2 regions of the Pseudoalteromonas sp. NEC-BIFX-2020_002 genome follow, and region 2 is predicted to be linked to the other one. Evidence: riboswitches for the same ligand, from Rfam matches in the RefSeq annotation. Region 2 holds a riboswitch; the other holds the start of a gene.

Region 1 (4,218 bases), on a different contig from region 2:
AAATTTAATAACGCAAAATCAACAACAAGGCGCTGAGCGATTTTTTAGAATATGGACCTTAAAAGAAGCACTCGCTAAAGCCACTTGCCAGCCGATTGCTAAATTACTGAGTCCCAATGTGTTTGATCAATTAACGCAGGCTCATTTGCGCGCTGTAAGCTGCCAATATAATGAGTTTGATGTGAGTGTAGTGAGTAATCAGAGCACTGACTGGCAGTGCTCTGTGGTAAATACTATCGACCAATTACGCGGCGTTTTGAACTTCTAATAAGCGGCTATGAATGGCTTGTACAACGCGATCCGATTCAGCTTGTTCGACCAAAAAGCATAAGTTGTGCTTACTAGCACCATGGCAGATTAAGCGAATATTAAAATCACTTAATACGTTCATTAAATTCATTTCGTGCTGACGTAATTGAATTTGTGAGCCAATCAGCGCCACTAGCGTTAAATTGTTCTCTACCGAGACATGGCAAAACTCTGCTAATTTATCTAAACAGTCTTGATCAAGCTCAGGACGCGATGCATTTGGCGCGTTATCCAATGTAATAGCCACGCTTATTTCTGACGTGGTAACTAAATCAACCGAGATATTAAACTCGCTTAAAATCGTAAACACGCGCGCTAAAAAACCGCTGGCTAATAGCATTTCTGGGCTCTTAAGCGTAAGCAATAACTGGTTTTTACGCTGTGTAACTGCACGAATACCTGGCAATTGTGATTTTTCACGCTCAATCCACGTACCACCACGCTCTGGTTCACGGCTCGAACCTACAAAGACGTTAATGTGACTACGGCTTGCTGGTAAAATAGTCGCAGGATGTAGCACTTTAGCGCCAAAAGTGGCCATTTCTGCTGCTTCATCAAAACTTAAGCGCGCAATCGGTGTTGCTTTGGCACATAAACGTGGATCTGTGCTAAATATACCTACCACGTCAGTCCAAATATGCACGCTTTTGGCGTTAATTGCCTCGGCCAATAATGCTGCGCTGTAATCTGAACCACCACGGCCAAGAGTGGTCGTTTGGCCATGCGCATCACTGCCTATAAAACCTTGTGTGACAATAACGTGCTCAGCTAATAGCGGGATCAAATGCTCTTTCGCAGCCGCAGCGGTGGCCGCTACATCTGGTGTAGCCTTTGAAAACTGGCTGTCTGTTTTTAATACTTGGCGCACATCAAAACGAATTGCGTTTAAACCATTCAAACGCAGCACCTGGGTAAATAAATACGACGATAAGCGCTCACCAAAACTCAGGAGTTCATCTTGTTGTTGTTTTGATTTAACGCCTTCACTGGCTAAAGCTTGAAACGCTTTAATAGTTTCGTCAAAGCCATGGGCTAAGTCCGCATCAAGCGATAGCTCATTTAAAATAGCTTCTTGAATGGCTAACACGCCGGTGATGTTTTCTGCGCGCTCATCCGTTGAGATATCTTTTTTACACAATGCAACAAGGTGATTAGTGACACCTGCACTGGCACTTACAGCCACTACGCGTACATTGTTATCGGCTACAATAATTTCACTGCAACGACTCATAGCGTCAAAGTTGGCCACACTGGTGCCGCCAAATTTTGCTACTACGTGATCTGTTTTTTGGTTTTGTGCTGACTGTTGCGCGTTATTAGCAGCTAATTGGGTATTCATGTCGTCTCCTTTTGTGGCATTCAAACCACGGTAATACAAGAAGAACTTGGCAAGGGGGTGCTCGATAAGAAAAGTCCACTGCCAGAAGCTCTCCACCTAATTTGGTGACAGTTTTGAGGATTCAGCCCCATAAACCGAAAAACCACTGTGACGTGCAGTTGTTTTCCTCGGCGAATATTTCCCTCCTTAATGGTCGTTGGCAGTCGTCGCCTCACATTAAGTACCTAAATACCGCACCTCTTCTGAATGTTAGATTAATTGCATTTTATAATTGCCAATTAAAATAACAAAGCCCACATAAAGTGGGCTTTGAAAGTTATCGTTTAGACGTCTAGCTGTCAAGTTGTTTTAATTAATAAAGGTCATTAAATAAAACTACCTGCTAAATATGAGCCCATATAACCGATTGTATACGCTATTAATAAATACAACGACATACGTAAATAACTTAAAAATGTGAGTGCTTTTACTTTACTCATCGCAATAATACCTGCCGCAGAACCAATAATAAGCATTGAGCCGCCCACACCAGTTGCATACGTGAACGACAACCATTGTTGCGGACTCATGACTATTTCAGCTTTAAGCAGCGCAGCAGTCAGCGGGACGTTATCTACCGCAGCAGAGAGTATACCCATTAAGTAGTTTGCATACTCTGGTGCCATTAACTCATACAAATTCGTAAACTTGCTTAGCATACCCACTTCTTTTAGCGCACCAACAAGCAGTAGTACACCCACAAAAAACAGCAGCGTGTCGTATTCAATTTCACGAATGTAGTCGATGATTTTTTTGTTGACGTCTTTTTTGCGCATTAAAAATTGCGCCGTCAAAAACATTAACGATAAACCAAACAAGAACGTTAACAATGGAGGTACGTGATACATCACACTAAGTGTCAGCGTTGCAATAATCGTCGATAAGAAAATAACGGCAATGGTTATATCCGTTTTTTCAATTCGGCGATCTTCTTGCTTAGTAAACTGCACCGCACCGTTTAACCCAAATGACAGCATAACGGCCAATAAAGCAACACTAAATAATGCAGGGGCAATTAACAGTAGTAAATTTCCAATACTGACTTTACCATCAAGGAAAATCATCAAGGTTGTTACGTCACCAGTAATTAACGACACACCACCAGAGTTAACACTGAAGATGATTAACGTTGCGTACTTAATCAGTTTTTTCGGGTCCAGTTTTAACGACATAACAACGGCCAATGAAATTAGCGTCGCGGTAATGTTGTCTGAAATCGACGAGAATAAAAATGAAAAGCCACCAATCAAGAACATTAACTTTCGCTCGCTAATCGAGCTTGGCATGATCTTGTGCACAATATTTTGGATAAAACCTTTAGAGTTTAAATAGGCAACAAAGGTCATTGCAGCCATTAAAAACAACCATAATGTGGCAATCTCTAAAATATTGTGGTCAAGTTGGTGTTGTACACTTTCGGGGGTTTGCCCGTTTAAAGGCGAGATAAATAAGATAATCCAGCATAAAGTACCAAAGAAAAGCGTGGTTTTGGCCTTGTTTACATGGATAATATCCTCTATAACGATGAGCACGAATGCAAGCGCTATCAGGGTTAGGATAATTGCAGTTACCATGGTGTTTGAACAACCTTTATAAAAATGTAAAAATTGTATACTAGGTGTCAGTAATCGACACGGCGCGCAGTCTAGCACCAAAGGCTGTGTAAAACTATTGCCAATTTAATATTATATAAGTAATTGCTGTGTCCAAATAACACAGGTACACAGCACTCATTAGATTTTTTGGAGCTTTATGATCCCAGCTAAAAAGTTGCTAAATACCCTAACCGAGCACTGGGGAATGTTAGAGCTGCTATTTAAACGTTTTAAAATGGCCGATTTTAGCCTAAAAGACGTACAAAGTGCGATCAAACAAAAACAACCAACGTGGTCAAACGAACGGATCTATAAAGAAACCAATCGGCTTTTAAACCAAGATATTATTATTCCCTTGGCAAAATCATCTCAGCTTGAAATTAACCGTGCCATTGCAGATTTCGCCACCTTTTTATTACAGGAAGAGCATTTAGGCCTAGCACAAGAAATTAGCGTATTGGTTGAAGATTTAGCACGCCTAGGCAACCGCCTAGATAATGCCGGTAGCATTGAAGACTACGATGAGATGCGCCGCTTTAGCCGCATTATGGATGATCGAGTGCGTAAAATAATGAAATTATTTGCCCACAATGAAAACGCCATTTTAAACATAGTCGAACAAGCTAAAGCCAATAACGCAGTGCAATCACTGCAAAAGCGCTATAAAGCCGTCATTGAAGCATTTGACGAGTACATAGAACCAATGCTTGAGATGGTTGATATTCGTGGCGATTTTCATGCGTGTTTTAGTACCATTGAAACACAAATAAGTACGCAAATTGAGTACATAGAGCGCTCAGGCAAAGCCTACCAAGACAAACGTATGCTAGAGCAACTGCGCACCCGCATTTTAGAGATGCACCTAGTAGGTCGCGAAAGCTTACGTAAAAGTGCCGATATGCTGATGCCACTGCGTGAAGAGTTGCGCCGCAATAA
Region 2 (4,218 bases):
ATTTCAGGGTAATGGCGCGCAATTGCACTATCAGCTAATGCCTGTAACGCTGACACGTCCCCTTGAGTTGCTAAATACTGAAAAGACCCCACTCTAATATGGCTACTTGCAACACGCGTTACTATCGCACCTTGCTGTGGTGGTTGCCTATAAACCGTTTCTCCACTGGCAACCACGGCTAAACAGCGTGTAGTCGGAACACTTAAGCCATGCATTGCTTCACTCATAATGTATTCACGTATCGCAGGGCCAATAGCACAGCGCCCATCACCACCACGAGAGAATGGCGTAGCACCGGACCCTTTTAACTGAATATCCCACAGCTGTTGATGTTGATCAGATACGGCACCCAATAAATGCGCGCGGCCGTCTCCTAAGCGTGGTGAAAAATGCCCAAATTGATGCCCTGAATACCCCAATGCAACGGCCGCAACAGTGCTGTTACTGGTATTTCCGCTAAAGATGGATGCGCGCTCTGACGGACTCGCTTGAATATCGAGCTGTTTAGCTACCGCCTCATTCCAAAGTAATAAAGTTGGTGCAACAACAGGGCTAGGTAAATCAGGGACTGCAAAATCTTCTGCAATATGAGTATAGCGACTAACAAGTTTCATTGGATTCCTTAGGCTTCGGTTGTTTGTATGCCAACGCGGTTATCACCCACGCTGTATGCCACTAATAAACTCAGCACTTGGAGGCTTAAGCCACTTTGCTGCTGTAATTCATTAAAAAAGTGCTGTGCGCTATTTAGTGATTTTTTAGTTTGCAAACCACCATCAATAATTTTATGCCCACGAAGATAAGCCTCAACATCACGCGACAACAAAAAGGTATCTTTGCCTAATGCGCGCAGTGTGTACGGGCCTGTGTTACCCCCTAAACGTGCACCGTGCTTTTTAAAATACGCCCACAAACCAATTATATCGTCACTTGGCCAATCAGCCACAAACTGACTAAAACTGCCATGCTGCTGAGCAACGTCGTGAATCATATATGCATTTTCTGGAATAGTTTGTACTTTTTTAAAGTTGCGAATAATACGTTCGTCAGTTGCTTTTTGCTCTAGCATATCAGGTGGCATCATCAGTAATTTTTCTACATTAAAGTCCCAAAAAACCTCTCTAAAGCCTGTCCATTTACTATTAATAACCGACCAATAAAAGCCGCTTTGAAATACCTTACGGGTAAATTCTTCAAGCCATGCATCATCAGGCAAGCATTTTAGTTGCTTATTAGAAAGCGGCGCGTAAAGCAATTGCTCAAGCATCGCTTCACTGCCTTTACGCTGCGCTGCTCGCTGATAAATTTCCTGAAATTTTTCCATTACTGAATACCCTTAAACCGACTTTGTTTGCTAGTGTACGAAAAAAAACATTAATACGTAACCACCCTCTCGAAGCGATCGCTCAAAAGCCAACTTGACACCTAGACGGCTAAAATGCTTTAATCACTGCCATTACCCCTATTTAAGGTGTAAGTTTTTTATTTAATGAAACTTACACTGTGGGCTAGAAGAGGTGCGTTATTCAGGTAACGTATGTGAGGAGCACACACTCCAATGATCATACGTGAGGGGAATTAACGCCGAGAAGTAACATTTTTTGTGAAGGGTTACTTCGGGCGACTGGGTTGAATCCCAGCGACTGTCACCAATAACAGCGCTGCTGTTAAATTTTTTGGTGGAGAGCTTCTGGTCTTAGCATGATAAGGCCATTGCGCCCTATTATATTAAGCCCATTCGCTCTTCGGATTATATTAGTTCGAATGACTACGATGCGGCGCACTTTCACGTACCCCACAGCATACTCATCGAACACTCTATAAGTTCGTTGTAGATGAAAAACAATTTTGATTTAAACAACTATCCTTTATGGACAGCACTTGTAACGCCTTTTACTGACGCTGGCGAAGTCGACTATGCGATTCTTGATCAATTAGTTGCGCAACAGCAAGCAGCAAATAACGGCATTTTACTGCTTGGCAGCACAGGCGAAGGCCTTGCCTTAACGCTTAAAGAGCAACAAGCCATTGTTGAACATGTATGCCAATTAAATCCGACCGTACCGCTTATGGTTGCTGTTGGCGGTATGAACCTCAAACAACAAATTGCTTGGGTTGAATACTGCAATAAACTGCCTATTCACGGCTACTTACTTGGCTCTCCTCTTTACGCAAAGCCAGGCGTGATTGGTCAAACCCACTGGTTTGAAAACCTACTCGATGCCAGTGTTCATCCATGCATGCTTTATAACGTCCCAGGGCGCAGCGCTGTTGATATTCCACCTGCCGTAATTAGCAATTTAAAAAATCATAAAAATTTATGGGCGCTAAAAGAAGCCAGTGGCGACATCGCCAAGTTTGAAGGTTTTAGAAATGCCGCACCACAGTTAGCTATTTTTAGTGGTGATGACGCACTTATGCCTTACTTTGCCCAAGCGGGTGCAAAAGGTTTAGTGTCTGTTGCAGCCAATGCGTGGCCGACACAAACCCATGAATTTGTAAAACGTAGCCTTAGCGGCCAACACCCCAATTTATTTGCCGATTGGTCACAAGCGATTCAAAGCTTGTTCACCGTGGCAAATCCTATTCCCGTTAAAGTATTGATGCATTTACAAGGGCGTATTACTAGCCCGTATTTGCGCCCACCTTTAACGCACCTTGAGTTAACGCAAACTGATTGTATCAGTAATGCAAATAACACCATTTTATCTTGGCATTAAATACAGGTTTTTATAATGAGCTGGTTAGAACTATTAAATAATTTAGAATCGGGCGCCGTACGCGCAGCAACACAAGACGATAACGGCCAATGGCATGCAAACGTTGAAGTAAAAAAAGGTATTTTAGAAGCGTTTAAAAACGGCACTAATACTGAATTCGCTGGTGGTTTTGTAGATAAACATAACCTAGCACCACAAGAATTCACTGCTGAAAATGGTGTGCGTATGGTACCAGGTGGCTCAAGTGTTCGCCGCGGTGCACATGTTGCTAAAGGCACGATTATCATGCCACCAGCGTATGTAAACATTGGTGCATTTATTGACGAAGGCACTATGGTTGATAGCCACGCCTTGGTTGGTTCGTGTGCGCAAGTAGGTAAAAATGTACATTTAAGCGCTGCAGTACAATTAGGCGGCGTACTTGAGCCAATTGGCGCAAGCCCTGTAGTCGTTGAAGACGACGCATTTATTGGCGCAGGTTGTGTGATTGTTGAAGGCGTAGTCGTTAAAAAAGGCGCAGTACTTGCCCCTGGCGTACGTTTATCAGCCACTATCCCTGTATATGACTGCGTAAATGAGCGTCAGCTTGATAAAGGCGAACCTATTCCAGAATACGCGATTGTTATACCAGGTTCTCGTCCTGCATCAAACGCATGGGCACGCGAGCAAGGTTTAAGCATGTCATGCGCGTTAATCGTAAAATACCGCGACGAACAAAGCGATGCGTCATTACTTCTTGAAGAGGTTTTACGTTAATGACCTTTTTGAGCACGCCAGTTAAAACCGCCATTGATGAGTTATCAAGCCAGCTTGATACGCCATTTTTTGTGTATGACCTTGATACCCTAAACGCACACTTAGCGCGTTTAGTAACGCAAACACAGGTAAAGCTTTGGTATGCCGTTAAAGCTAATCCCCTATCTAAAGTGATTCAAAGCTTAGATAGCGCAGACTTTAACTTTGATGTTGCAAGCAAGGGCGAACTTGAGCAAGTACTTGCTCAAGGTATTAACAGCGAGCGCGTGCTCAACACCGGGCCTGCAAAGAGCCCGAAACAAATTAAACACTTTATTGAGCGCGGAGTACGCATATTTGTTGCCGAAAGCCTCAATCAAGTACGCTGGCTCAATGAGCAAGCAAGCTTACTAAACTGTCAGCTGCAAGTATTGCTGCGCGTACAATTACGCTGGCCCGAAGGCGAAAAAAACCCACTAGGTGGCGATAGCTTAACGCCGTTTGGGCTCGGTTGTGATGAATGGCAGGCGCTAAATACTCGCGACTACCCTGCGCTAAACTTTGACGGCCTGCATATTTTTCAGTGGGGCAATATGCTCAGCAGTGACAAACTCGCAGAGCTCTGGTCACAAATGATTGCGCCGCTAACGCAACTTGCCGACGACTTAGGCATTAATTTAAAAGTACTCGATTTAGGCGGTGGTTTAGGTATTCCATACACGTTAGATGCGCCCACTCTAAGCTGGGGTGCACTGATTGATGC

What was found. Region 2 has a riboswitch for lysine ahead of dapA (4-hydroxy-tetrahydrodipicolinate synthase). Riboswitches for the same ligand answer to the same signal wherever they lie in the genome.
Region 1: linked by a shared signal. The riboswitch ahead of lysC (lysine-sensitive aspartokinase 3) and the one ahead of dapA (4-hydroxy-tetrahydrodipicolinate synthase) in region 2 are both predicted to bind lysine.

Annotation. Positions count from the first base shown of each region.
Region 1 is NZ_JABEPJ010000005.1:86,546-90,763, forward strand. It holds gene HJP15_RS07615 (4'-phosphopantetheinyl transferase family protein) at 1-268, shown strand, start outside; gene lysC (lysine-sensitive aspartokinase 3) at 245-1,648, opposite strand; lysine riboswitch at 1,726-1,898, opposite strand; gene nhaD (sodium:proton antiporter NhaD) at 2,014-3,261, opposite strand; gene HJP15_RS07630 (MksB family condensin complex protein) at 3,440-4,218, shown strand, end outside.
Region 2 is NZ_JABEPJ010000012.1:39,618-43,835, reverse strand. It holds gene HJP15_RS14070 (protein adenylyltransferase SelO) at 1-614, opposite strand, end outside; gene HJP15_RS14065 (DNA-3-methyladenine glycosylase I) at 623-1,324, opposite strand; lysine riboswitch at 1,505-1,698, shown strand; gene dapA (4-hydroxy-tetrahydrodipicolinate synthase) at 1,836-2,720, shown strand; gene HJP15_RS14055 (2,3,4,5-tetrahydropyridine-2,6-dicarboxylate N-succinyltransferase) at 2,736-3,476, shown strand; gene HJP15_RS14050 (PLP-dependent decarboxylase) at 3,476-4,218, shown strand, end outside.